4 regions of the Paenirhodobacter sp. YD-8 genome follow, and region 2 is predicted to be linked to each of the others. Evidence: riboswitches for the same ligand, from Rfam matches in the RefSeq annotation. Region 2 holds a riboswitch; each other region holds the start of a gene.
What was found. Region 2 has a riboswitch for cobalamin ahead of AC0QTQ_RS16850 (DUF1636 family protein). Riboswitches for the same ligand answer to the same signal wherever they lie in the genome.
Positions count from the first base shown of each region.

Region 1: linked by a shared signal. The riboswitch ahead of AC0QTQ_RS04605 (TonB-dependent receptor plug domain-containing protein) and the one ahead of AC0QTQ_RS16850 (DUF1636 family protein) in region 2 are both predicted to bind cobalamin.
Region 3: linked by a shared signal. The riboswitch ahead of bluB (5,6-dimethylbenzimidazole synthase) and the one ahead of AC0QTQ_RS16850 (DUF1636 family protein) in region 2 are both predicted to bind cobalamin.
Region 4: linked by a shared signal. The riboswitch ahead of nrdH (glutaredoxin-like protein NrdH) and the one ahead of AC0QTQ_RS16850 (DUF1636 family protein) in region 2 are both predicted to bind cobalamin.

Region 1 is NZ_CM152649.1:938,391-945,317, reverse strand. Features, by position in the region: gene AC0QTQ_RS04620 (3-hydroxyacyl-CoA dehydrogenase/enoyl-CoA hydratase family protein) at 1-45, shown strand, start outside; gene AC0QTQ_RS04615 (acyl-CoA synthetase) at 97-1,737, shown strand; gene AC0QTQ_RS04610 (threonine ammonia-lyase) at 1,772-2,734, opposite strand; cobalamin riboswitch at 2,894-3,093, shown strand; gene AC0QTQ_RS04605 (TonB-dependent receptor plug domain-containing protein) at 3,211-5,022, shown strand; gene AC0QTQ_RS04600 (ABC transporter substrate-binding protein) at 4,997-5,854, shown strand; gene AC0QTQ_RS04595 (FecCD family ABC transporter permease) at 5,863-6,852, shown strand; gene AC0QTQ_RS04590 (ABC transporter ATP-binding protein) at 6,852-6,927, shown strand, end outside.
Region 2 is NZ_CM152649.1:3,471,222-3,478,148, forward strand. Features, by position in the region: gene cobN (cobaltochelatase subunit CobN) at 1-2,053, opposite strand, end outside; gene cobW (cobalamin biosynthesis protein CobW) at 2,053-3,096, opposite strand; gene AC0QTQ_RS16850 (DUF1636 family protein) at 3,099-3,452, opposite strand; cobalamin riboswitch at 3,552-3,756, opposite strand; gene cobO (cob(I)yrinic acid a,c-diamide adenosyltransferase) at 3,796-4,416, shown strand; gene AC0QTQ_RS16860 (cobyric acid synthase) at 4,682-6,127, shown strand; gene cobD (threonine-phosphate decarboxylase CobD) at 6,124-6,927, opposite strand, start outside.
Region 3 is NZ_CM152649.1:3,020,653-3,027,579, reverse strand. Features, by position in the region: gene AC0QTQ_RS14680 (autotransporter domain-containing protein) at 1-790, shown strand, start outside; gene AC0QTQ_RS14675 (solute carrier family 23 protein) at 938-2,218, opposite strand; gene AC0QTQ_RS14670 (exonuclease domain-containing protein) at 2,452-3,054, shown strand; cobalamin riboswitch at 3,050-3,233, shown strand; gene bluB (5,6-dimethylbenzimidazole synthase) at 3,283-4,008, shown strand; TPP riboswitch at 4,039-4,133, shown strand; gene thiM (hydroxyethylthiazole kinase) at 4,201-4,989, shown strand; gene thiE (thiamine phosphate synthase) at 4,986-5,597, shown strand; gene thiD (bifunctional hydroxymethylpyrimidine kinase/phosphomethylpyrimidine kinase) at 5,594-6,397, shown strand; gene tenA (thiaminase II) at 6,394-6,927, shown strand, end outside.
Region 4 is NZ_CM152649.1:1,442,564-1,449,490, reverse strand. Features, by position in the region: gene nrdF (class 1b ribonucleoside-diphosphate reductase subunit beta) at 1-221, opposite strand, end outside; gene nrdE (class 1b ribonucleoside-diphosphate reductase subunit alpha) at 304-2,385, opposite strand; gene nrdI (class Ib ribonucleoside-diphosphate reductase assembly flavoprotein NrdI) at 2,454-2,870, opposite strand; gene nrdH (glutaredoxin-like protein NrdH) at 2,875-3,096, opposite strand; cobalamin riboswitch at 3,194-3,382, opposite strand; gene AC0QTQ_RS07070 (HNH endonuclease) at 3,570-4,484, opposite strand; one part of gene AC0QTQ_RS07065 (IS3 family transposase) at 5,004-5,292, shown strand; AL1L pseudoknot at 5,285-5,401, shown strand; one part of gene AC0QTQ_RS07065 (IS3 family transposase) at 5,292-6,232, shown strand; partial or broken gene AC0QTQ_RS07060 (IS3 family transposase) at 6,276-6,515, shown strand; gene AC0QTQ_RS07055 (hypothetical protein) at 6,580-6,855, shown strand; gene AC0QTQ_RS07050 (DEAD/DEAH box helicase) at 6,871-6,927, opposite strand, start outside.

The DNA of each region.
Region 1 (6,927 bases), 1.2 Mb from region 2:
CGGATCAAGCACATCCTCGAGACCGGCAAGCCGCTGAAGACCTGATCAGACAACCTGCGGCCGGGCGCCCTGCCCGGCCACACCAAGGGAGGACCCATGGAGCACAACATCTACAACATCGGGGTGGAGAAGACCCCGGCGAACTATCTGCCGATCACGCCGCTGAGCCTGATGGACCGCTCGGCCAAGGTCTATCCGGACCGGCTTGCGGTGGTCTACGAGGGCGTGCGCCGCACCTGGGGGGAGACCTATGCGCGCTGCCTGAAGATGGCCTCGGCCCTGTCGAAGCGCGGCTACGGCAAGGGCGACACGATCTCGATCATGGCGACCAACATCCCCGAGATGTTCGAGTCGCATTTCTCGGTGCCGATGGCCGGCGCGGTGCTGAACGCGATCAACACCCGTCTCGATGCCGAGGCCGTGGCCTTCATCCTCAGCCATGCCGAAAGCAAGGTGATCTTCGTCGACCCGGAATTCGCCGAGATCGTCGACCGCGCCGTGCACATTGCCCGGCCGCGCGACCTGCTGGTGGTCGACATCACCGACCCGTCCTTCGGCGCGGCGCGCAAGATCGGCCAGATCGGCTATGAGGAGCTGCTGGCCGAGGGCGATGCCGATTTCCGCTGGATCCGCCCCGACGACGAATGGGACGCGATCACGCTGAACTATACCTCGGGCACCACCGGCAACCCGAAGGGCGTGATCTATCACCACCGCGGCGCGCATCTGAATGCGCTGGCGAATGTCGTGTCGTGGCACATGGGGGACCGGCCGGTCTACCTGTGGACGCTGCCGATGTTCCATTGCAACGGCTGGTGCTTCCCTTGGACCATCGCCGCCTCGGCGGGGGTCGCGGTCTGCCTGCGCGCGGTGCGCGACGAACCGATCTATCGCCTCATCAAGGAAGAGGGCGTCACCCATTTCTGCGGCGCCTCGGTGGTGCTGGCGATGCTGGTGCATGCGGCCCCCGAGATGAAGGACGGCCTGCAGAAGGGCGTCAAGGTGCTGACCGGCGGCGCCCCGCCGCCCGCGATCATCATCGAGAAGATGGAGGCGCTCGGCTTCGACGTCACCCATGGCTATGGCCTGACCGAGACCTACGGCCCCGGCGTCACCTGCGCCTGGCACGAGGAATGGGACGGGCTGTCGCTGCCCGAACGCGCGAAGCTCAAGGCGCGGCAGGGCGTGCGCAACCACGCGATGGAAGAGATCATGGTGGCGAACCCCGACACCCAGGAGCCGGTGCCGGCCGATGGCGTGACGATGGGCGAGATCTTCATGCGCGGCAACAACGTGATGAAGGGGTACCTCAAGAACCCCACCGCCACCGACGAGGCCTTTGCCGGCGGCTGGTTCGCCTCGGGTGACCTCGGGGTGATGCACCCCGATGGCTATATCGAGCTGAAGGACCGCTCGAAGGACATCATCATCTCGGGCGGCGAGAATATCTCCTCGATCGAGGTCGAGGACGTGCTCTACAAGCACCCCGAGGTGATGGAAGCGGCCGTCGTCGCCCGCCCGCATGAACGCTGGGGCGAGACGCCCTGCGCCTTCGTCAAGCTGCGCGCGGGCTCGGAGGTGAGCGACAAGGAGCTGATCGCCTTCTGCCGGCAGAACATGGCGCATTTCAAGGCGCCGAAGACCGTGGTGTTCGGCGATCTGCCGAAGACCTCGACCGGCAAGGTGCAGAAATTCGTGCTGCGCGACCGGGCGCGGCAGATGGAACTGCAGTCCTGAGACAGACGAAGGGGGCCCGGCGGGCCCCCTTTCGCTATCCGGCCAGCGCGCGGACGATCATCGCCGGATCGGCATTGCCGCCCGAGACCACGGCGATCACCGGCCGGTCCGCCTCGAAGGCCGCAGGGCGGGCGAGCGCCGCGGCAAGCGCCACCGCGCCGCCCGGCTCGGCCAGGATCTTCAGCCGCAGCGCCGCCGCCCGCATCGCCGCCAGCGCCTCGGCGTCGCTCACCGCAATGCCCGGGCCGCACAGCCGCGCCATCACCGGGAAGGTCAGCTCGCCCGGCATCGCCGTGACGATCGCGTCGCAGATCGAGCCCGCCGCCTGCGCATTCGCCACCCGCCGCCCGGCGGCAAGCGAGCGTGTGGCGTCATCGAAGCCCTCAGGCTCGCAGGGCCGCACCCGCAGCCCCGGCGCCCGCGCCTGAAGCGCCAGTGCAATCCCCGCCGTCATCCCGCCGCCGCCGCAGGGCACGAGCACATCGGCGGCCGCGATGCCAAGCTGCGCGCAATCCTCGGCGATCTCGAGCCCGATCGTGCCCTGCCCGGCAATCACCTGCGGCTCGTCATAGGGTTTCACCAAGACCAGCCCGCGCTCGGCCGCGATCCGCGCGCCGATCTCCTCGCGGCTTTCCTCGACGCGGTCATAGAGCACCACCTCGGCGCCGAAGGCCCGGGTGTTGTCGATCTTCAGCGCCGGCGCGTCCGAGGGCATGACGATCACCGCCGTCAGCCCGAGACGCCGCGCCGCATGGGCGACGCCCTGCGCGTGGTTGCCCGAGGAAAAGGCGATCACCCCGCGCGTGCCCGCGGGCAGCGCCGTCAGCGCCGACCAGGCACCGCGGAACTTGAACGAGCCCGTGTGCTGCAGGCATTCGGGTTTCACCAGAACCCGCCGCCCCGCGACCGCGTCGAGGAAGGGCGAGGAAAGAAGCGGCGTGCGCCGGGCATGGCCGGCAAGCCGCGCCGCGGCGGCCTCGATCATCGTGATGTCCATGCGCCTTCATCCCACGCCCCGGCGCAATCGGGCAAGAGGGCTTGGGCGGGCAAGAGGGCATGGGCCCACCCCGTCGCTGCACCGCGGCAAATCCGCATCGCCAGCTCACGCGGCCCTCGCGCAGGCTCACGGGCGCTTGACAGCGCCGCCCCCGATCGCGCAAGACGAACGCGCCTCGGTTCCGGGCCCAAAGTCCGGATGAAAAGGGAATGCGGTGCGCCTTCGGGTCATGCCGCAGCTGCCCCCGCAACTGTAAGCGGCGAGCGAAGACGGCAACTGCCACTGGGGCGATCCCCCGGGAAGGCCCGTCCGAGCCCAGACCCGCAAGCCAGGAGACCTGCCGCGGCACTCACCCTTGTCCGATGCGGGGCGCATCGGTTCAGCGGCCATCCGCAGTGGTGATTGTCGCCGTCTGCGGGATCTCCCGTCAGATTTCGTTTCACGAGGGGCCCTGCCCCGCCCTGAGGGAGTTCCGCATGCAAAACCTGCGCATCTCGCTGCTTCTCACCACCGCCCTCGTCACCGCGCTGCCCGCCGGCGCCGAGGACACCACCGCGCTCGACGAGATCACCGTCTCGGCCAATCTCGAGGCCACCGGCACCGACCGCACCGGCGCCACCGTCACCGTCGTCACCGCCGACGAGCTGGCGCAGGCCGGCGACACCCGCGTTGCCGATTACCTCGCGCGCCTGCCCGGGATCTCGGTGAACGGTTCGGGCCCGATCGGCACCACCGCGTCGCTCTATCTGCGCGGCGCGCCGGCGCAATACATCCCCGTGCTGGTCGACGGCATCGAGGTGGGCGATCCGGCCTCGCCCCAGGGGGCCTATGACTTCGGCACGCTCTCGACCGCCGATGTGAGCCGCATCGAGGTGCTCGAGGGCTCGAGCTCGGCGCTTTACGGCTCGCAGGCGGTGGCCGGCGTGATCAACATCACCACCAAGCGCGCGACGAAACTTGGCACCGAGCAGTCGGTCGCCACCGAATACGGCCAGTATGCCACCCGCAAGTTCAGCTATTCGGTCGCCACCAAGACCGAGAATGCCGAGGCCGCGCTGACCTATTCGCATATCTCGACGCATGGCTTCTCGGCCCGCGACGAGAACGACGGCAATTTTGAGGCCGACGGCTATCGCGCCAACCGGCTCAGCTTCTTCGGTCAGTACACTTTCGCGAACGGGCTGACGCTTGGCGCGAACGGCTTTGCCGAGAAGAGCTGGGGCGAATTCGACGATTACACCGGCGATGTCGCCGGCACGCCGGGCGACGACTTCACCACCCGCGACACCAAGGGCGCGCGCGTCTTTGCCGATTTCGTCACCGGCGCCGTCGACAACACGCTCGACGCGACCTGGTTCGACAGCGACCGGCAGTCGTGCTCGAACGGCTGGTGCGACCCGTTCGACGGCACCCGTACCAAGCTTGGCTATCAGGGCGCGACGGATCTGGGGGCGACGGCGCGGCTCGTCTTCGGCGCCGACACCACCAAGGAGAAATCCGCCGGCGCCTCGACCCGCACCAACGGTGTCTTCGGCGAGCTGAACTGGGCCGCGGCCGAAAAGCTCGACCTGACCTTCTCGCTGCGCCATGACGACCACAGCGATTTCGGCGGCTTCACCTCGGGGCGGATCGCGGCGGTCTACCGGCTGCAGGACGACCTTCTGCTGCGCGCCTCGCTCGGCAACGGCTTCCGCGCCCCCTCGCTCTATGAGCTTTTCAGCGTCTATGGCGACCCCGACCTGAAGCGCGAGGACAGCCAGAGCGCCGACATCGGCATCGAGAAACGCTGGGGCGAGACGGCGAGCCTGCGCGCCACCGCCTTCTATCTCGACGCCAAGAACCTGATCGGCTGGGATTACGCCGCCACCGCCTGCGGTCAGCCCTGGGGCTGCTATGCGCAGGTGCCGGGCCATTCGCGCCGCTCTGGGCTGGAACTGGCCGGCCATTACCGGGTCTCGCCGCGTCTCGATCTGGCCGCGGCCTATACCTACACCGACAATTCGGTCTCGACCGGCTGGGCGGCGGTCGCGCGTCATGACCTGACCGTCACCGCCACCGGCACGATCACCGAGGCACTGTCGGGCGACATGTCGGTGCATTACGTCGCCGACCGGCCCGACGGGATGCCCGAATATGCGGTGGTCAACGCCTCGCTCGACTATGACTTCGGCGAGGGGCGGACCGGCTATCTGCGGGTCGAGAACCTGTTCGACAAGGAATACCAGACGAACAAGGGCTATGGCACCTCGGACCGGGCCTTCTATGTCGGGCTCCGTGCGTCGTTCTGAGCGGCATAAGGGCTGGCGGGCGCTTGCGCTTGCCGCCGCGCTGATGCTGGCGCCCCCCGCCGCGGCCGAGGTGCCGCAGCGGGTGGTGTCGATCAACCTGTGCACCGACCAGCTGGCGATGCTGCTCGCCGCACCCGGGCAGCTTGTCTCGGTGTCGAACCTCGCCCGCGATCCGCTCGCCTCGGCGATGGCCGAGGAGGCCGCGGCCTATCCCGAGAACCACGGCCTTGCCGAAGAGGTCTTCGCGCTGCGCCCCGATCTGGTGCTGGCAGGCACCTATACCAGCCCCGCGACGACGGGCCTGCTGCGCCGCCTTGGCGTGCGGGTCGAGACCTTCGCCCCCGCCTCCGACATGGCGGCCGTGCGCGCCGAGATCCTCGCCATGGGAACCGCCCTCGGCCGTGACGAGGCCGCCCGCGCGATGGTGGCGCAGTTCGATGCCGATCTGGCCGCGCTGCGCGCCGATCCCGCCACCGGCCCGCGCGCCGCACTCTACTATGCCAACAGCTATTCGCTGGGCGACAAGACGCTTTCGGGGCAGATCCTCGCCGCTGCCGGGTTCCGCAATGTCGGTGCCGAGGCGGGGCTGAGCATCGGCGGCACCCTGCCGCTCGAGGTGCTGATCCTCGCCCATCCCGATCTCATCGTCTCGGGGCAGCGCTATCCCGGCGCCTCGCGCTCGGAAGAGGTGCTCGACCACCCCGCGCTCGCCGCGCTCGGCTCCGCCTCGGCGCGGGCGGCGATGGCGGATCGTGACTGGATCTGCGGAACGCCCTATGTTCTGCGCGCCGTGCGGGCGCTGCGTGCCGCCCGCGACGGCCTGACGGAGTGACCATGCGCCTGCCCTATCCCGCGCTTCTTGCCGCGCTCGGCCTTGCCGGCGCCCTGCTGTTCCTCGCCTCGCTGCTGGTCGGCCCGGCGGCGATCGGGCTGTCGGACAGCCTCGCCGCGCTGATCCATGGTCAGGGCGAGGCGGTGACGCTGGTGATGCGCGAGGTGCGGCTGCCGCGCGCGATCCTCGGCGCGGCGATCGGCGCGGCGCTCGGGCTGTCGGGCGCGCTGCTGCAGGGGCTGTTGCGCAACCCGCTGGCCGAGCCGGGGCTGATCGGCACCTCCTCCTCGGCGGCGCTCGGCGCGGTGCTGGCGATCCAGACCGGGGTCTCGGCGGCCTTCGCGCTCGCCCTGCCGCTTGCCGCGCTTGCGGGCGCGCTTGCCTCGGTCGCGATCCTGATGCTGCTCTCGGGCCCGCGCGGCTCGACGCTGACGCTGATCCTGGCGGGCATCGGGATCTCGTCGCTCGCCACCGCCACCACGGCGCTGATCCTGAACCTCTCGCCCAACCCCTTCGCCGCGAACGAGATCATCTTCTGGATGATGGGCTCGCTTGCCGACCGCTCGATGCTGCATGTGCAGCTGGCGCTGCCCTTCCTCGGCCTTGGCGCGCTGCTGGCGATCCCCGCCGCGCGCAGCCTCGACGCGCTGACGCTGGGCGAGGATGCCGCGGCCTCGATGGGGGTGAACCTGCGCCGGCTGCGGCTGCTGACGGTGCTGGCCGCGGCGCTGATGGTCGGCGCCGCGACCGCCGTCGCCGGCGCCGTGGGCTTTGTCGGCCTCGTCGTGCCGCACCTGCTGCGCCGCGCTTGCGACGCGCGGCCCAGCCGGCTGCTCGCCGCCTCGGCGCTTGGCGGGGCGGCAGTGGTGCTGGCGGCCGATGTCGCGGTGCGCCTGATCGCGCCGGACCGCGACCTGAAACTGGGCGTGCTGACCGCGCTTGTCGGCGCGCCCTTCTTCCTGCACCTGATCTTGCGCACCCGGCAGGAGGGGCTGTGATGCGGCTTGTCCTCGATCATCTGACCGTCCGCCGCGGCCCCTGCCCGGTGCTGCACGATATTTCCCTGACGCTGG
Region 2 (6,927 bases):
CGATCAGCCCCGCGCGCTCGGCCGCGCCACAGGCGCCCCGGCCGAAGACGTGGAGCCCGTCGCCGAAGCGGCTTTCCTTCAGGTCGCAGACGAAGCGGTCGATGCGGGTGATCGCCTCGGCGGGGCTGGCGCCCGCAGGCAGGCCAAGGTCCTCGGCGACGCCGCTTGCCGCCGCCGCGTCGCGGATCGCGTCGATCAGCCGGTCGCGCCGCGCCGGGTCGAGACCATCGGCGGTCGAATATTCGTCAAGCAGCGCCTCGAGCCCGGCCAGCCGCTCGGGCAGTGCGGCCTCGGTCAGCGGCGGCGGCAGGTGGCCAAGCGTGACCGCCCCCAGCCGGCGCTTGGCCTGCGCGGCCTCGCCCGGGTCGTTGACGATGAAGGGGTAAATGACCGGCAGCGGGCCCAACAGCGCCTCGGGCCAGCACGCCGCCGAGAGCGCCACCGCCTTGCCCGGCAGCCATTCGAGCGTGCCATGCGCCCCCATGTGCACGAGCGCCTGCAGCCCCTGCGCCCGCAGCCACAGGTAGAAGGCGACATAGCCGTGCCGCGGCACCCGGGCGAGGTCATGATAGTCGGCCTCGCGCGCCGTGACCTCGCCACGTTCGGGCTGCAGCGCCAGCAGGATCTTGCCCCGGCGCAGCGCGGCGAAGTGGAAGGCGCCATCGTGGCAGGCGGGGTCCTCCGCCGGCGCGCCCCAGGCGGCGGCCAGATCGTCGCGCAGCACTGCGGGCAAGGCGGCAAGCGCCGCCTGATATTCCGCCAGCGGCCAGCTCAACCGCTCGCGCGCCAGCGCCTCGGCCCCCGGCCCCGGTGCGATGTCATAGCCCTCGGCCGAAAGGTCATCGAGCAGCGCCCCGGTCGAGGCGAGCGCATCGAGGCCCACGGCATGGGCCATCTGCCAGCTCCGCCCCGGATAGGTCGACAGCACCACGGCCACCGCCCGCGCCGGGGCCGGGGTGGTGGCCAGCCGGTGCCAGGCCGCAACCCGCGCCACCAGCGCGGCGATCCGGTCGGGCTCGGGCGCGTGGATCAGCCGGGCGTGTTCCAGCACCGCGTCGCGCGCGGCCGGCGCCTTGAACGAGACGACCCCGGCAAAGATCCGGCCATCGACCTCGGGCAGCACGACGTGCATCGCCAGATCGGCGGGCGACAGGCCACGCTCGGCCGCGGCCCAGTCGGCGCGGGCGGCGGTCGACAGCGCGCCCTGGAAGACCGGCACATCGAGCCCGTCAAAGGGTGTGCGCCCCGCCGCGCCCTGCGCCGAAAAGGCGGTGAGGTTGACCACCGCGACCGGCGGCGCCGCGGCCAGATGCGGGGCGAGCCAGTCGGCAAAGCCCGGCGCCTTGAGCGAGGGCGCAAAGCAGGCCGTGGCCTGAAACCCCGCCGCCCGCAGGGCCTCGATCAGCGCCGCGACCGGCGCCATGTCGGCGGCCGTCAGCCAGGCGCGGTAACAGGGCACAAGCACCCGCGGCCCCTCGCCCACAGGCGCGGGGGTCACCCCCGCCTCGGGCGTCCAGAAGCCGAATTCGGGGAGCGCCGCCGGTGCATCGGGCTCGGGCGCGGGCAGGCCCGCGGCGCGGGCCAGGTGGCACAGCGCGGCGCGCGCGGCCTCGGCTCCGCCCGCATCGCACAGCGCGGCAAGGGTGGCGAGCGTCTCCGCGGGCAGGGTCGAGGCCTCGGCCAGCCGCGGATCGGGCCGGCCATCGGCGGGCAAAACGGCCAGCGCCATGCCCCGCCGCCGCGCCAGATCCTGCACCGAGGCAAGGCCATAGGGCCAATAGCCCTCGCCGCCGATCAGCCGGATCAGCACCGCCTTCGCCCCCCCGAGCGTGCGCTCGAGATAGGTATCGACCGAGACCGGGTGGCGCAGCGCGGCCAGGGGGGCAAGCCGCAAGGGCGGCAACGCCCCCGCCGCCGCATGCCAGCCCTCCGCGAAAGCACCGAGATCCGAATCCGAGAAGGACAGCACCACCAGATCCGCGGGCGATTGCCCCAGATCGGTCGGCACCTCGGTCTCCTCGAGCCCGTGGCTTTCGCGGAAGACGACATGCATCAGGCGGCGGCCTCGCTCAGCGCGGCGCGGATCGCCCCGGCGTCGACATCGGCGCGTTCGGCGATCACCACGAGGGCCGAGCGGCGCGGATCGGCGCCCCAGGGCCGGTCGAACTGCCGCCGCACCCGCGCGCCGACCGCCTGCACCAGAAGCCGCATCGGCTTGCCGGTGACCGCGACATGGCCCTTCACCCGCAGGATGTTGCGCTCGGCCGCCAGCCGCTCGATCGCGGCGACGAGACGCTCGGGATCGGCGACCTCGGGCAGATCGATCACCACCGTGTCGAAATCGTCATGCTCGTGATCGCCATGGCCGTCGTGATGCGAGGGGCGCGCGGCAAGGTCGTCCTCGGCCGCGGCGGCAAGCCCCAGCACCACGGCCGGGTCGATCGCGCCCTCGACCATCGGCAGGATCGGCAGCGGCCGCGGCGCCTCGGCCTCGATCGCGGCGCGGGCGGCGGCAAGCCCCGCCTCGCCGGCGAGATCGGCCTTCGACAACAGCACGATATCGGCGCAGGCGATCTGGTCCTCGAACACCTCGGACAGCGGCGTCTCGTGGTCAATGCTGTCATCGGCGGCGCGCTGCGCATCGACCGCGGCCAGATCCGGGGCAAAGCGCCCGGCCGCCACCGCCTCGGCATCGGCGACCGCAATCACCCCGTCGACGGTGATGCGCGAGCGGATCGCCGGCCAGTCGAAGGCCTTGAGCAGCGGCTTCGGCAGGGCAAGGCCCGAGGTCTCGATCAGGATGTGGTCGGGGCGGATAGGCTGGGCCAGAAGCGCCTCGATCGTCGGGATGAACGCGTCGGCGACGGTGCAGCAGATGCAGCCGTTCGCCAGTTCGACGATATTGTCGAGCGGACAGCTCTCGTCGGCACAGGCGCGCAGGATGTCGCCGTCGACGCCCACGGTGCCGAACTCGTTCACCAGGATCGCCAGGCGCCGGCCCTGCGGGTTCGCCATCAGATGGCGGATGAGCGTGGTCTTGCCGGCACCGAGAAAGCCGGTGATCACGGTGACGGGGATCTTGGTCAGGTCGGTCATGGTCACTCCTGCGGGGGGATGCGGGCAAGGCTTTGCTTGCGGAAGATCTCGGGGCGCGCGCGCCAGGGCACGAGCCCGTCGGCGCTGGCGACATAGAGCGCGGCGCCGGAGAGGATCTCGGCGGCGTTCTCGGGGCTCAGGCGGCCGTAGACATAGCTCCACTTGCCCGGCGCGCTCAGCGCCACGGCACAGCCCTGCGCACAGGCCGAAAGGCATTCGACGCCCCGGATGCGCAGCCCCTCGGGGCAGGAGCCCGCGGCCAGTGCGGCCAGCAGCGCGGCACCGGGGCGCGCGCCCTCGCCGGGGTCCTCGCCCGCCCTGCGGCAGGTGGTGCAGACATGAAGTGTCGCGGTCATCGCCCGTCCTTCCAGTTCGCGGAAAGGGGGCTGGCCAAGGGATCGGCGGGCACACGGGGGCGACCGGCAATCCACCCGGTCGCGGCACACCCCGTCCGCCCGTAATCGTCAGCGCTGGCAGGTCTCCCGGCTTGCGGATCCAGGGTTTCCCCAACGGGCGCCCACCTTCCCGGCCAAAGGCCAGTGGCTTGGGCGACCTTTCCGGTCACGGTCGCGGGGGCGGCTGCGCTTGAGGCCCGGCAAGGCCCTATCGCATTCCCTCTTCGCCTGTCGTAGGACAGGAACCAACGCGCGGCCACCAGAGGCCCGGGCGCGCGATTTGTCAAGCCGAAGGAGAGCCGCGATGACGCCCGAGACCGAAGCCGACGCCGCCCGCCACGCCGCGAAGATGGCCAGGAAGAAGGCCGCGCGCGACCGGATGATGGCGACGAAGACCGGCGAGAAGGGGCTGATCATCGTCCATACCGGGCCGGGCAAGGGCAAGAGTTCGTCGGGCTTCGGGATGATCCTGCGCGCCATTGCGCATGAGATGCCCTGCGCCGTGGTGCAGTTCATCAAAGGCAGCTGGGACACCGGCGAGCGGCGCCTGATCACCACCCATTTCGGCGATCTGTGCCGCTTCGTCGCCTCGGGCGAGGGCTTCACCTGGGAGACCCAGGACCGCGAGCGCGACATCGCCGCCGCCCGCGCCGGCTGGGAGAAGGCCAAGGAGCTGATCCGCGACCCCGAGATCCGCATGGTGCTGCTCGACGAGATCAACATCGCGCTGCGCTATGGCTATCTCGACCTCGACGAGGTCCTGGCCTTCCTACGCGACGAGAAGCCCGAGATGACCCATGTCATCCTGACCGGCCGCAACGCCGCCGAGGCACTGATCGAGGCGGCCGATCTGGTGACCGAGATGACGCTGGTCAAGCACCCGTTCCGCGCCGGCATCAAGGCCCAGCCCGGCGTCGAGTTCTGAGCCCGGACCGGGGGCCAGCCCCCGGACCCCCGAGGTATTTCGACCAAGAAGAAAAGGAAATCTCAACCTTGCCCTGCAAGAATCGATCTGCGGTACAGGGAGAGGTCCCGATGACCGCCCAGGAAGAAAGCGTCGCGCCTCCCCCGCCCCGGCGGCCCGAGGCGCGACGCCGTCTTGGAAACCCCGTCCTGTCATTCTTCTTGGCCCCAAATACCTCCGCCGGAGGCTCCCGCACTCTCGGCCGCGCGACGGCGGGAGTCCGGGGATGACGGCGTTGATGATCCAGGGCACGGGCTCGAACGTCGGCAAGTCGATGCTGGTGGCCGGGCTGTGCCGGGCGGCGCGGCGGCGTGGGCTGAGCGTCGCGCCCTTCAAGCCACAGAACATGTCGAACAACGCGGCCGTCACCGCGGACGGCGGCGAGATCGGCCGGGCGCAGGCGCTTCAGGCGCGGGCGGCGGGGCTTCTGCCCGTCACCGACATGAACCCGGTGCTGCTGAAGCCCGAGAGCGAGACCGGGGCGCAGGTGATCGTTCAGGGGCGGCGGCGCGCCGTCACCGGGGCGCGCGACTATGCCACCTTCCGCGCCGGGCTGATGGGGGCGGTGCTCGACAGCTTCGGCCGGCTCTCGGCGGCGCATGACCTTGTCCTCGTCGAGGGCGCGGGCAGCCCGGCCGAGGTGAACCTGCGCGCGAACGACATCGCCAACATGGGCTTTGCGCGCGCCGCCGGGGTGCCGGTGGTGCTCGCCGGCGACATCGACCGCGGCGGGGTGATCGCGCAGATCGTCGGCACGCAGGCGGTGCTGGACCCGGCCGACGCGGCGTTGGTGCGCGGCTTTGTGGTGAACAAGTTCCGCGGCGACCCTCAGCTCTTCGACGACGGCTATCGCTTCATCGAGACGCGCACCGGCTGGCCCGGTTTCGGCGTTCTGCCCTGGTTCTCCGCGGCGCATCGCCTGCCCGCCGAGGATGCACTCGACCTGGCCTCGGGCCCGGCCTCGGGCGGAGTGAAGATCGCCTGCCTCACCTTCTCGCGGATCGCGAATTTCGACGATCTCGACCCGCTTGCGGCCGAGCCGGAGGTCGAGCTGGTGATGGTGCGCGCGGGCGAGCCGATCCCGGGCGATGCGCGGCTGGTGATCCTGCCCGGCACGAAATCGACGCGCGGGGATCTCGCCTTCCTGCGCGCGCAGGGCTGGGACACCGACCTCGCCGCCCATCTGCGCCGCGGCGGCGCTGTTCTGGGCATCTGCGGCGGGTATCAGATGCTGGGCCGCGTGATCGCCGATCCCGAGGGGATCGAGGGGCCCGCGGGCGAAAGCCCCGGGCTGGGCCTTCTCGACGTGACCACGGTGATGACGCCAGAGAAGCGGTTGAGCCGGGTCTCGGCGCGTCATGCGGGCACCGGGCTGGCGGTCGAGGGCTATGAAATCCACATCGGCCGCACCGAAGGGCCGGACCGCGCCCGCCCCTTCGCCGATATTGCCGGCGCGGCGGAGGGCGCGATCTCGGCCGACGGGCGGGTGAGCGGCAGCTATCTGCACGGGCTCTTTGCCGCCGACGACTTCCGCGCGGCCTTCCTCGGCGGGCTGGGCATTGCCGCCTCGGGGCGCGGGCACGAGGCCGGGGTCGAGGCGGCGCTCGAGGCGCTCGCCGATCACGTCGAGGCACATCTCGACGTGGGCGGGCTTTTCGCCCTCGCGCGCTAGCGGGCGAGGGCTGCGCTCAGGCGGCCCCATTCCGCCGCGCCGCCCGGCAGGCCAAGGCGCAGCCAGGTGGGTGACCAGGGGAAGATCCGCGACCAGATCCGTTCGCGGGCAAGGCCCTCCTGCGCCGCCGGTGCATCGGGGGTGGCATAGGTGCGAAACAGCGCCGTGCCGCCGACGAGCGACCAGCCCGCGCCCTGCGCCAGCGCATCGAGGCGGAGGGCCTCGGCCTCGAGCCGGGCGATGGTCGCCGCGCGCCAGGGCGCATCGGCAAGCGCGATCCGGCCGATCTCGAGCGCGGGGCCCGAGACCGGCCAGGGCCCGGCCGCGGCCTCGAGCGCGGCGATCGTCGTGGCATCGGCGAAGACGAAGCCGAGGCGCACCCCGGCAAGGCCCCAGAACTTGCCGAAGGAGCGCAGCACCGTCAGCCCATCGGTGCCCGCATGGGCGGCAACCGACAGCCCCGGCACCGGGTCGGCAAAGCTTTCGTCGACCACCAGCCGACCGACGGCGCCCGACAGCGCCAGCAGATCGGCGGGTGCGTGGGTCTGGCCGTCGGGGTTGTTCGGGTTGACGACCACGGCCAGATCGGCACCGGCGAGGTCCGTCAGCCGCGCCACCTCCTCGACCTGCCAGCCGGCGGCGCGCAGCTGCGCGGCATGCTCGTTATAGGTCGGCGCCAGCACCCGGGCGCGGCCGGGCGGGCCAAGGCGCGGCAACATCTGGATTGCCGCCTGCGCGCCGGCCAGCGCCACCCCGGGAGCAGCCGTGCCGAAGGCCGCCTGCGCGGCGGCAAGCAGCGC
Region 3 (6,927 bases), 450 kb from region 2:
CTGGGTCACCGGCGACCTTGGTGCGGGCAAGGACAACCGCCGGATCTACAGTGCCGAGGCCGGGCTCTGTGCCGATCTCGGCCCGTCGGTGCGGGCGGGGATCGGGGCGGGTGTCGACCGCACCGAGACCGACCTTGCGCTTGGCGGCACCAGCGCGGCGACGGGCCGGCATCTGGTGGCCGAGCTCGATTTTCGCCCGGCCGGCACGCCCTTCACCTACAGCCTGACGGGCTATCGCGCCGACTGGGATCTCGACCTCGACCGCGCCTATCGCAACGGCGGCGGCATCGACCATTCGCGCGGCAAGACCCGCGCCGACGTGCGGGCGCTGCGGCTGCGCGCCGACTGGGCCGAGATGCTGCGCTTCGGCGAGGGGCAGAGCTTCTCGCCCTGGATCGCCTTCACCACCGGCACCGCGCATGTCCACGGCTATACCGAGACCGGCGGCGCCTTCCCGATGCAGGTGGCGGCGCGCGACAGCGACGTCGACGAGGCGCGGCTTGGCGGCCGCTTCGGTTTCCGGGTGAACGAGACCACGCGCGCCCAGCTGACCGGCGAATGGGTGCACCGCTTCAATGGCGCGCCACCGGCGATGACCGGCACGATCCTCGGTGTCGGCGCGGTGTCGGCGGCGGTGCCGGCGCCGGCGCGGGACTGGGGCCGGATCGGCGTCGACCTCGATGTGACCCTTGCGCCGTCGACGCTGCTGTCGCTGTCGGGCAGCACGATGATCGGCAACGGCAGCGATGCACAGCTTGCCGGCAGCGTCAGCCTGCGGGTGGAGTTCTGAGTTCACGAACGTCCGGCGCTGCCCGCCCCGCAGCGCCGGCGCAAGGGCCGCGTCCCGTCTCGGCAGGGGCGGGGGGCGGCCCGGAAATCGAAAGGACGGCCCCGCGGGGCCGTCCTTGTCGTTTTGTGCCGATGGGCTGGCGGCGGTTCAGGCCGTCTTCCGGCCGAAGCCGAGCAGCTGATAGAGGAGCAGCGCCGCCAGCGTCGAGGTGCCGATGCCGCCAAGGGCGAACTCGCCGATCCGCAGGGTGAAGTCACCGCCACCGAAGATCAGCGCGACGCCCGCGGTGAACAGGTTGCGCGGGTCCGAGAAGTCGACCTTTGCCTCGATCCAGATCCGCGCCATCGCCGAGGCGATCAGCCCGAAGACCGAGACCGAGAGACCGGCCAGAACCGGCGCCGGGATCGTCTGCAGGAGCGCGCCGAATTTCGGCGACAGGCCGAGCAGGATCGCGACCAGCGCCGCGACCACGAAGACGAGGGTCGAATAGACCTTGGTCATCGCCATCACGCCGATGTTCTCGGCATAGGTGGTGACGCCGGTACCGCCGCCCGAGCCCGCGACCATCGTCGCCAGTCCGTCGGCGACGAAGCCGCGGCCGATGAAGCGGTCCATGTTCTGCCCGGTGATCGCGCCAAGCGCCTTGATATGGCCGAGGTTCTCGGCCACCAGCACGATTGCCACCGGGGCGATCAGGGTCACCGCCGACCAGTGGAACTCGGGCGACACGAATTTCGGCAGGCCGAACCAGGCGGCCTCGCCGACCTTGGCGAAGTCGATCCCCGGCACGAAGCCAAGTCCGTTGCCCAGCACCAGCACCAGCGCATAGCCGAAGGCGAGCGCCAGGAGCACCGAGACCCGGCGGGTGGCGCGCGGGCCATAGCTCGAGATCAGCGCCATGCACAGCACGGTGAGCAGGGCGACCGTCAGGTGCCCGGCAGTCGGCGTGCCGAAGGCGTTGAGCTGGTTCACCGCGACCGGCGCGAGGTTGAGCCCGATCGCCATGCCGATGGTGCCGGTGACGACCGGCGGCATCAGCTTCTCGACCCAGCCCGCGCCCACGGCCATCACGATGAGCCCGATCAGCGCATAGATCGCGCCGCAGGCGACGATGCCGCCAAGCGCGGTGGCGATCGTCGCGCCGGGCTGGGCGGTCACCGCCAGCACCACCGCGATGAAGGCGAAGGACGAGCCGAGATAGCTCGGCACCCGGCCGGCGGTCAGGATGAAGAACAGAAGCGTGCCGATGCCGGAGAAGAACACCGCCACATTCGGGTCGAAGCCCATCAGGATCGGCGCGACGATGGTCGAGCCGGACATCGCCAGCAGGTGCTGGACGCCCATGGTGAGCGAGGCGGCAGCCGGCAGCCGTTCGTCCGGCATCACCACATTGCCCGTCGCGGGGCGCCATGTCGGGAAATAGGACATTGATTCCTCGGGGTCTGTGTTGCGTTGCCCCGCCATACTGCCGCGGCGGGCGCTTGCGCCAGCCCCGATGGCGGTTCCGCCCCGTCACCGGCTGCGACGAATGGGCCGGGCCGGGGATCGGCGTTGCGCCGGCGGGGTGCGCCGGCCTATCTTGCGGGCGAAGTCAGGCAGGGGCGGGCGATGCGGGAACGGCACAGGCGAAACGGGCGGCAGGCGGGATGCGGGGGCGCGGCATGAGCGCCGCGGGCCTGATGCGCGTGCCCGAAGGCGCCTTCCGCTTCGTCGCGCTCGATGTCGAGACCGCCTGCTCGGACGCCGCCAGCATCTGCCAGATCGGCATCGCCTGCGTGCGGGCGGATGGCGGCATCGAAAGCTGGGTCACGCTCGTGGATCCGCAGGTGCGCTTTTCGTCCTTCAACGTGCAGCTGCATGGCATCGGTCCCGAGCAGGTGCTGGGCGCGCCCGATTTCGCCCGTGCGATCGCGCCGCTCGAACCCTTGCTGTCGCGCCACCTCATCATCCAGCACAGCAGCTTCGACCGCCGCGCGATCGAGGGCGCCTATGGTGCGGCCGGGCGGGTGGCGCCCGGCTGGCGCTGGGGCGACAGCGTGCGGATCGCGCGCCGCGCCTGGCCCGAGTTCATCGGCAATGGCGGGCACGGGCTTGGCCATCTGAAGGCGCAGCTCGATTTGCGCTTCGAGCATCACGACGCGGGCGAAGATGCGCGCGCCGCGGCCGAGGTGGTGCTGCAGGCCGAGCGCCGCACCGGGCTGGATTTCGAGGCGCTTCTGGGCCCCGCCCGCGCGCCTGTTGCGCGGCGCGTGCAACGCGGCTAGTCAGGACCTGTTCGGTGCCCGGGCGCGTTGCGTCGGGGATAATCGGGAACACGGTGCAGATCCGTGACGTGCCCAACGCTGTAAGGTGGACCGGGCGGCATGGCCACTGGCTTCGGCCGGGAAGGCGCCGCATCGGGGCGAAGCCAAGTCAGAAGACCGGCCGGACGCCACAGACCCCGACGCGCGGACGGCGGCGGGGCCGCAGGTCTGTCAGGCAGGGGATTTGTCATGCAGCCAATCGGACTGAAGCCGGCCGGAGCCTTCTCCGCGCCCGAACGCGAGGCCGTCTATCGGGCCATCCATGAAAGGCGCGACGTGCGCGGGCAGTTCCTGCCCGATCCGATCGACGATGCGGTGCTGGCGCGGCTTCTGGCCGCCGCCCATGCCGCGCCCTCGGTCGGGCTGTCGCAGCCGTGGAACTTCCTCGTGATCCGCGATGCGGGCGTGCGCGGCGAGATCCGCACCGCCTTCGAGCGTGCGAATGACGAGGCCCGCGAGATGTTCGAGGGCGGCCGCCGCGCGCTGTATTCGGCGCTGAAGCTGCAGGGGATCAGCGAGGCGCCGCTCAACCTGTGCATCACCTGCGACCGGCGCCGTGGCGGGCCGGTGGTGCTGGGCCGCACCCATGACACCGACACCGACCTCTATTCGACCGTCTGCGCGGTGCAGAACCTGTGGCTTGCGGCGCGCGCCGAGGGCATCGGCGTCGGCTGGGTCAGCATCTTCCGCGATGCCGATCTGCGCCGCATCCTCGGTCTGCCCGAGCATGTGGTGCCGGTGGCCTATCTCTGCCTCGGCCATGTGACGGAGCTGTTCGACGCGCCCGAGCTCGAGGCGCGGGGCTGGGCGACGCGCCACGCGCTTGCCCAGATGACCTGCACCGACCGATGGGGCGGGCCGGCGTGGGAGCCTGCCGCCGGGGGAGCCGCGGCGCCTGACCGTTCGGGTGCTTGACAGCGGGCGGGCCGGATGCGAGGTCTTTGGCCATAGCGACAGGGGCGCTCGGGCAACCGGGCTGAGAAGAACCCTTAGAACCTGAACCGGATAATGCCGGCGGAGGGAGGCGCGCGGAAGACCCGGAGCGCATCTGCCCTCCGCTGTCTCTCCCGATCCCTCCCGGCCCCGGCGCATGTGGAGGAGATCACGATGGAAGACCCGGGCAAATTCCTTGCGGTGATGCGGCAGACCGCGCCCCTGGTGCACAACATCACCAATTACGTCGCGATGAACGTGATGGCGAATGTGCTGCTGGCGGCGGGGGCCTCGCCCGCGATGATCCATGCGCGCGAGGAGGCGGCCGAGTTCGCGGGCCTCGCTCAGGCGCTGACCGTCAACATCGGCACGCTCTCGCCGCCCTGGGTGCAGGCGATGGAAGAGGCGGCCGCGGCCGCCGTCGCGGCGGGCCGGCCCTGGGTGCTTGACCCCGTGGCGGTCGGTGCGACCGGCTATCGGCGCGAGGTGGGCGCGCGGCTCGTGTCGCGCGCGCCCACGGTGATCCGCGGCAATGCCTCCGAGATCCTGGCGCTGGCCGGGGCGCAGACGGCAGGGAAGGGGGCGGATGCGACCGATGCCGTGGCCATGGCCCATGCCGCGGCACGCGACCTTGCCCGCCGCAGCGGGGCCGTCGTCGCGGTGACCGGGGCGGTGGATTTCGTCACCGATGGCCGGCAAAGCGCCGAGGTGGCGAATGGCCATGCGATGATGCCGCGGGTGACGGCGCTTGGCTGCGCGCTGACCGGGGTCGTCGGTGCCTTCTGCGTCGGACAGGAGCCCTTCGCGGCCACCGTCGCGGCGCTGGCCTTCTATGGCCTTGCGGGGGAAGAGGCCGGCGCGGTCGCGGCCGGGCCGGGCTCGTTCCAGGTGGCCTTCCTCGACGCGCTTGCCGCCCTCACCCCCGAGGCGCTCACCGCCCGCGCGCGGATCGTGTGCACATGATCCCGCCGCTCTGCTTCATCACCGACGCCCATGCCCCGCACGACGTGATCGCGCAGGCGCTGGCCGCGGCGCGCGGCGGCGCGGGCTGGGTGCAGCTGCGTGACAAGACCCTGCCCGATGCCGATTTCGCCGCGCTTGCGCGCCGGCTGATGGCCGAGCTGGCGCCGCTTGGCGCGCAGCTCGTCATCAACGACCGGGTCGAGGTGGCGCGCGAGACCGGCGCGCCGGGGCTGCATATCGGGCAGGGCGACGGCGACCCCGCCGCGATCCGCCGCCGCATCGGACCGGGCGTGGTGCTGGGCCTGTCGATCGAGGCCGAGGCGCAGCTTGCCGCGGTGCCCGAGGGCGTCGATTACCTCGGCGTCGGGCCGGTGCATGCGACGGGCTCGAAACCCGATGCCGCGCCGCCGATCGGGATCGCGGGCTTTGCCGCGATCGCCGCGCGCAGCCCGCTGCCCTGCCTGGCGATCGGCGGCCTTACCGCGCGCGACGCCGCCGCGATCAAGGCCGCGGGCGGCGCGGGGCTCGCCGTGATCTCGGCCATCTCGCGCGCCGGGGACATGGCCGGTGCCGCCCGCAGCCTTCTGAGCGCATGGAGAGACGCATGATCCCGAATATCCTGTCGATTGCCGGCTCGGACTGTTCCGGCGGGGCCGGCATCCAGGCCGATCTGAAGGCGATCTCGGCCAATGGCGGCTATGCGATGACCGTCATCACCGCGCTGACCGCGCAGAACACCCGTGGCGTCACCGCGGTGAGCCTGTGCCCGCCCGAACTGATCGCGGCGCAGATCGCGGCGATCCGGGACGACATTACCATCGACGCGGTCAAGATCGGCATGCTGGGCGATGCCACGGTGATCGCCACCGTGGCCGAGGGCATCGCGGGGCTTGGTTGCCCGGTGGTCCTTGATCCGGTGATGGTGGCGAAAAGCGGCGACCGGCTGTTGCAGGCCGAGGCGGTGGCGGCGCTGCGCGCCCTGATCCCGCGCGTCAGCCTCATCACCCCGAACCTGCCCGAGGCGGCGGATCTTCTGGGCCTGCCCGAAGCCACGTCCCCCGACGAGATGCGGGCACAGGCGCAGGCGCTGCGCGCGCTTGGCCCGGCGGCGGTGCTGCTCAAGGGCGGCCATCTCATCGGCGCCACCAGCCCCGATCTGCTGCTCGACGCCACCGGCGAGACCTGGGTCGAGGCGCCGCGGATCGCCACCCGCAACACCCATGGCACCGGCTGCACGCTGTCCTCGGCGCTGGCCACGCGGTTGGGCGCGGGGGTGCCGCTTGAGCGCGCGGTGCGCGAGGCCAAGGCCTATCTCAGCGCCGCGCTCGCCAGTGCCGACCGGCTGTCGGTCGGCGCAGGGCATGGGCCGGTCAACCATTTTTACGCCCTTCAGGAGAGTGCAGAATGAGCTTTACCCAAGACCTTGCCGCGCAGACGCAGGGGCTGCGCCGGCAGATCCACGAGATGCCCTTCAACCGCGAGCTGGCGGCGGGCACGCTGCCGGCCGAGGTGTTCCGCGGCTATATCATCCAGGACGCGCATTACCTCGAGGGCTTTGCCCGCGCGCTGGCGCTGGCCGCGGCGAAGGCGCCCGACGGGCAGGCGGTGGCGCAGCTCGCGGGCTCGGCCACCGGCGCGGTCGCGGTCGAGCGCGGGCTGCACGCGCATTACATGGGGCTCTTCGGCGTCTCGGCCGAGGCCTTCGCGGCCAGCGAGGTCTCGGCGGCCTGCGACCATTACGTCTCGTTCCTGCTGCGCAGCGCGGCGCTTGGGGATTTCGCCGAGGCGGTGGCGGCGCTGCTGCCCTGCTTCTGGATCTATCGCGACATCGGCCGCGAGATCGCCGGCCAGTCGGGGCCGGAAAACCCCTATGCCGCCTGGATCGCCACCTATGCCGGCGAGGCCTTCGACGACAGCGTGGCGCGGATGCTGGCCCTG
Region 4 (6,927 bases), 1.7 Mb from region 2:
TGGATCGTGTCCAGAAGCGTCAGCCCGGTGAACACCCGGATCGTCAGCCGCTGCTCGTCCTCGGTCAGCTGCGACCAGCTCTGGATGTCATTCGACAGCGGCACTTTCTCGGGCAGCCAGAAGTTCACCGTCAGCCGGTTCCAGATCTCCAGATCCTTGTCGTCCTGCACCCTGTTCCAGTTGATCGCGCGCGGCACCGGCCGCCCCGCAAAATCCTTCATCGTCTCGGCCCCTTTTTCTTGGCGCAAATACTCCGGGGGTCCGGGGGCAGCGCCCCCGGCCGGCTCCGGTCACGATCCCCCCTCACAGCGAGCACGACACGCAGCCCTGCACCTCGGTCCCCTCGAGGGCCATCTGCCGCAGGCGGATGTAGTAGATCGTCTTGATCCCCGCCTTCCAGGCATGGATCTGCGCGCGGTTGATGTCGCGCGTGCTGGCCGTGTCCTTGAAGAACAGCGTCAGCGACAACCCCTGATCGACATGCTGGGTCGCCGCCGCATAGGTGTCGACGATCGCCTCGGGTCCGATCTCATAGGCGTCGCGATAGAACTCAAGGTTCTCGTTCGTCATATAGGCGGCGGGGTAATAGACCCGGCCGATCTTGCCCTCTTTCCGGATCTCGATCTTCGCGGTGATCGGATGGATTGAGGAGGTGGCGTTGTTGATGTAACTGATCGAGCCGGTGGGCGGCACCGCCTGCAGGTTGCGGTTGTAAAGCCCGCCCTCCATCACCGCGTCCCGCAGCGCGGCCCAATCCGCGCGGGTGGGCACGGCGATGCCGAAGCGCTCGAAAAGGTCGGTCACCGTCTCGGTCTCGGGCAGCCAGTCGCGGGTCACGTATTTCTCGAAGAAACGGCCATCGGCATATGTCGAATTCTCAAACCCGACGAAGCTGCGCCCGCGCTCGCGCGCCAGCACGTTCGAGGCGCGCAAGCAGTGGTACAGCACCGTGGCGAAATAGATATTGGTGAAGTCGATACCCTCGGGGCTGCCGTAATGGATGCGCTCGCGGGCCAGGAAGCCATGCAGGTTCATCTGGCCCAGCCCGATCGCGTGGCTTTCGTCGTTGCCGCGCCGGATCGAGGGTACCGAGTCGATCGCCGACATCTCGCTGACCGCGTTCAGCGCCCGCACCGCGGCCTCGACCGTGGCGCCGAGGTCGCCGCCATCCATCGCCTTGGCGATGTTGAGCGAGCCGAGGTTGCACGAGATGTCGGTGCCGAGGTGGCGATAGCTCAGGTCGTCGTTGAACTCCGACGCCTCGTTCACCTGCAGGATTTCCGAGCATAGGTTCGACATGGTGATCCGCCCCGCCACCGGGTTCGCCCGGTTTACCGTGTCCTCGAACATCAGGTACGGATAGCCGCTCTCGAACTGGATCTCGGCGAGCGTCTGGAAGAAGGCACGCGCATTGATTTTGCGCTTGCGGATCTTCGGGTTGTCGACCATCTCGCGGTAGCGCTCGGTCACCGAGATCTCCGAGAAGGGCTTGCCATAGACCTTCTCCACGTCATGCGGCGAGAACAGGTACATCTCCTCGTTGCGCTTCGCGAGTTCGAAGGTGATGTCGGGGATGACGACGCCAAGGGACAGCGTCTTGATCCGGATCTTCTCGTCGGCATTCTCGCGCTTGGTGTCGAGGAAACGCAGGATGTCGGGGTGATGGGCGTTCAGATAGACCGCCCCCGCACCCTGCCGCGCGCCCAGCTGGTTGGCATAGCTGAAACTGTCCTCGAGCAGTTTCATCACCGGGATCACCCCCGAGGACTGGTTCTCGATCCCCTTGATCGCGGCGCCCTGCTCGCGGATGTTGGTCAGCATCAAGGCCACGCCGCCGCCGCGCTTCGACAGCTGCAGCGCCGAATTGATCGCCCGGCCGATGCTCTCCATGTTGTCCTCGATGCGCAGCAGGAAGCACGAGATCAGCTCGCCGCGCTGCGCCTTGCCGGCATTGAGGAAGGTGGGCGTCGCCGGCTGGAACCGGCCGGCCAGCATTTCGTGCATCAGCCGCAGCGCCAGCGCCTCGTCGCCGCGGGCGAGCGTCAGCGCGACCATCACCACCCGGTCCTCGAAGCGTTCGAGGTAGCGCTTCCCGTCGCGGGTCTTCAGCGTATAGCTGGTGTAATACTTGAACGCGCCGAGGAAGGTCGGGAAGCGGAACTTGACGCGAAAGGCCGCGTCCCAGATCCGCGCGAGGAAACCGGCGTCGTACTGGTCAAGGACATGGCCCTCGTAATAGCCCTCCTCGACCAGGTAGCGCAGCTTTTCCTCGAGCGAGTGGAAGAACACGGTGTTCTGGTTCACGTGGCTCAGGAAATACTGCCGCGCGGCCATGCGGTCGGCGTCGAAGCGGATGCGCCCCTGATCGTCGTAAAGGTTCAGCATCGCGTTCAGCGCATGATAGTCGAGCCCCTGCCATTCGGCGGGCACGCCCTTGGCCGGGGCGGCGTCGCTCAGATCGCGGTCGAGAATTGCGTCTTCCAAAACCTGTCCAGTCCTTCTGTGACACGGGCGATATCGGTGGGCGTGCCGGCCAGCTCGAAGCGATAGAGCACCGGCACCGCGCATTTTTGCGCGATGACATCGCCGGCAAGCGCGAAGAGCGCGCCGAAATTGCGGTTGCCGCTGGCGATCACGCCGCGCAGCTGCGCGCGGGAGTCCGGATCGTTCAGAAACCGGATCACCTGTTTATGGACGGCGCCGCGCCCTGCCCCGTCGGCATAGGTCGGCGTCACCAGAACGAAGGGCGCGCGGGGGGCGGGCATCGGCGCCTCGGCCGCGACCGGGATCCGATCGGCGGGCAGGCCGAGCGCACGGATGAAGCGCGCGGTATTGCCCGAGCGCGAGGAGAAATAGACAAGCCCGCCCATCCGCTCAGGCCAGCGCCGCGATCTTGTCGGGCCGGAACCCCGCCCAGTGGTCATCGCCGGTCATCACCACCGGCGCCTGCCGATAGCCGAGCTCGGTGACCCGGGCGAGCGCCTCGGCATCCTCGGTCAGATCGATGAGGTCGAAGGCAAGGCCGCGGGCGGCCAGCGCACGGGTGGTGGCGGTGCATTGCACGCAGGCCGGTTTCGAATAGACGGTGATGCTCATCTCGGGTCCCTTGTCTGTGCCATAGGGCGGCAGGATCAGGGACGCGGGCAGATGCGGACGCGCCGCATTGCACAACGCCTCCGGGCCCACCGACCGGTTCGTCTCTTGCGTCCTGGCAGGTCTCCTGGCTCGCGGTTCGATCGCTTCCCCCTCCTTCCCGGCGCAGCGCGCCAGTGGATCAACGGGGTCGGCTCACCGCTCACAGTTGCGGGGGCAGCGCCGGTCTTACACCGGCTTCCCTTTTCACCCGCGACGAGTCGCGGGCACCAAGACAACATCATTTAGATACACCCGGGGCAAACATGTCAATATCCGGTATATAGCGCACCAATCGAGCAGGTCAGTATCTGACGATACCACTGCTCTGCTCCCTGAGAACTGGATTGAGCCACAACGTCGTGGCCGACGTGTCCGGCCCTTTGCGGACGGTCAGTCACCCCTTCCAATGGGTGCGAGGTTGGCCTCGGTCACTTTCATTCGGTTCGAGGAATATCGAGCAACGGGCCCGCGTCGATGCCGCGCCGAGCTAAAAGCTCGGGGCGGCAAACCACGAAGCAGCCTTTAACGCCATCCCTGACAGCCTGTTCGGCCTGCACCTCGTCGGAAAGCTTGAGCCACCGTGATTTGCCTTGAAACACGGGCGTCAGAACATAGCCCGAGCTGATCCAGCCGCCCGGGAAGAAATAACGCTCTGCTCCGACAGCAGGTTGAACACTGACAGGCAAGACCACTGCCGCTTTCTTCACCTTGGGTGGCCGCGCCGTCGGAATTGCGAACGCTCTGAGCCGCTCAAGACCATCGTAGTCCATCCGTTCCGGCTCACGAAGCCGCGGATCTTCAACATGCAACTGTCGCAGGGTGAAACGGTCTTTGCCAAAATTGCAGAGCGCACAGGAGATCACGACATTTTCAACCGACGATCTGCCCCCATGGCTATGGGGCTCAACATGATCGAATTGCAGCCAAAGGGATTGGAAACCAGCATGTTGCTTCGACGGGTCACGACTATCCCAACCGACCGCTACGGGGTACAGTTTTGCCGCGATCTTTCGAATATCCGCATGAACCACAGGAATGCCGCAGTACCGGCAGCGGTAACCATCACGCTCAAGAACCGCTGCACGAATATCCGGTGCGATGTTACGGTCAGGATCGCGCTCAGATTTTGGAATGACCGAGGTGTCTCCCAGCGGCTTCATCTCCACGACATTCTTAATTACGCCCACCCAAGAAGAATTGAGCCAATCCCACACCTTCGGTGAGTCCGCTTGTCGAAAGAGATCATCGGCCTGGGCGAAGTCACCATGCACATGCGCATCTGCCGCGCCTTTCATGGCGTCCCAAGCGGCAAATATCTCTGGAATTGGTTCCTTGATACAGCGGCGCATTTTTCTCTCGCGTCCCTCCGGTCGATAAAACAACCGTAGAGGCTCCTATTTCGCGTCACAAGGAATAGCAGCTTAGCCTCTCCGCGATCAGTGTCGCATACGCCCGCCCATCCCCGTCGAGGACGGCCTGTTTCCCGGTGAATTTCTGCGCAACGCTGCCGTTCATACATGGCGCAGCCACCGGCCGCTTCCCGCCCCTCACGTCGATCCGAGGCCGGAAAAGCGGCGCAGTGAACGAACGGCTGCTTTTGCCAGACGCTGCAATCGGGCTGCCGCACACGCATCGGGCGGCTCTCGCCCATAAAGACATATCTCTAACGTAAGACAAGCCGGAACTGCCGCCGCCTCAGCAACGAGAGGTCATCCTTGTCAATCTATCCCGACACGGGCGATTGCTCTACGATCAGTACGCCAGTTTCGATCTGTTCTCGGACGAAGCGCTTAAAGCTCGGAGGCCAGACACGGATGAACCGCTCCGGGTTTGCCGGAGGCTCCAACTCCTGAGTAGGATGGAGCATCATGAGCAAGACCACGAACAAATTTTCTCCCGAAGTGCGCGAGCGTGCAGTACGCTTGGTTCTCGACACTGAGGGTCAGCATGGATCGCGTTGGCAGGCGGTCATGTCGATTTCCGCGAAGATCGGCTGCGCACCCCAGACCCTGAACGAGTGGGTCAAGAAGGCCGAGGTCGACAGCGGTAAGCGGGCTGGCGTCCCGACAGACATGGCCGAGAAGATGAAGGCGTTAGAGCGTGAGAACCGCGAGTTGCGCCAGGCGAACGAGATCCTTCGTAAGGCATCAGCGTATTTTGCGATGGCGGAGCTCGACCGCCGGTCGAAGTGATGGTCGGGTTCATCGACGATCAGCGAGGGGAGCACGGGGTCGAGCCGATCTGCAGGGTTCTGCCGATCGCCCCGTCCACCTACTACGATCACCTGGCGAAGCGTACCGATCCGGCCCGTTTGTCGGATCGCGCCCGCCGCGACGCAGTCCTGCGGCCCGAGATCGAGCGCGTCTTCGAGCAGAACTGGAGGGTATACGGCGTGCGCAAGGTCTGGCGTCAGCTGGATCGGGAAGGCCTCGATGTCGCCCGTTGCACAGTCGCCAGGCTGATGAAGGATATGGGTATTCAAGGCATTATCCGCGGCAAGCCGCACAGAACGACGGTGCCGGATAAAAAGGCTCCCTACCCTTTGGACAAGGTGAACCGGCAGTTCAGGGTTCCAGCGCCGAACATGCTTTGGGTTAGCGATTTCACCTACGTCGCCACCTGGAGGGGCTTCGTGTATGTGGCTTTCGTCATCGACGCCTACGCACGCCGGATCGTCGGCTGGCGGGCAAGCCAAACAGCACACGCAGGCTTCGTTCTCGATGCCCTTGAACAGGCTGTCCATGATCGCCGCCCGGTCAAGGGCGCAGGGCTCGTCCACCATTCCGACCGCGGGTCGCAATACCTGTCCATTCGCTACACCGAGCGTCTGGGAGAGGCCGGCATCGAGCCATCCGTGGGCAGTGTCGGCGACAGCTACGACAACGCGTTGGCCGAGACAATCAACGGCCTCTTCAAGGCAGAGGTCATCCATCGGCGCGGTCCGTGGCGTAACTTCGAGGCCGTCAAATATGCCACCATCGAATGGGTCGACTGGTTCAACAACCGCCGCTTGCTCGAGCCGATCGGGAACATTCCCCCGGCGGAAGCAGAGGTGAACTTCTACGCCGCTCTGGAAACTGAAGACATGGCTGCGTAACTAATCGAAATCAGCCTCCGGCAAACCCGGAGCGGTTCACGTCAACGGCATCACCTGCTCCATGAGCCGGGCGGGCAATGTCTGGGACAACTCCGCAATGGAGAGCTTCTTTTCATCGCTGAAAACCGAACGGGCGGCCCGTAAGGTCTACCGAACCCGCGAGGAGGCGCGCGCCGACGTCTTCGACTACATCGAGCGCTTCTACAACCCGCGCAGACGGCATTCGAAACTGGGCTACCTAAGCCCCATGGAGTTCGAGGCGCGCGGCGCTATGCTAGCTTAACCTGATGTCCACAAAACCGACAGCAGGCCAGTCTGCAGATCTCCGAGAGCGAGGAGATCAGAACATGTCAAAAGCAAAACAAAGATGCGGGCATCAAGGCTCGCGCAGCCCAAGCCAGATGCTGATGCTATCAAACAGCGCCATCAATGGATTGCGGCGGGCCTGGTTCAGCGCTGCGGGGGATTTGGCGACGAACCTGGTTCAGATGCTCGCGGCCGGCCTCGGGATGATGATCTTCCTCGCAACCTCCACCGAGGCGCTGTCCGCACCGCAGATCAGATGCACCTTCTTTGCCAGCCCAAGGCGACGTGCGGCCAGTAATCTGTCCGGAAAACGCTGAAATCTGCTCCGACGCTCAGTTCAAAACATGCAGGCGTCCGCAGATTTCAGGCAAGGCCTCCGCCTGCAGACG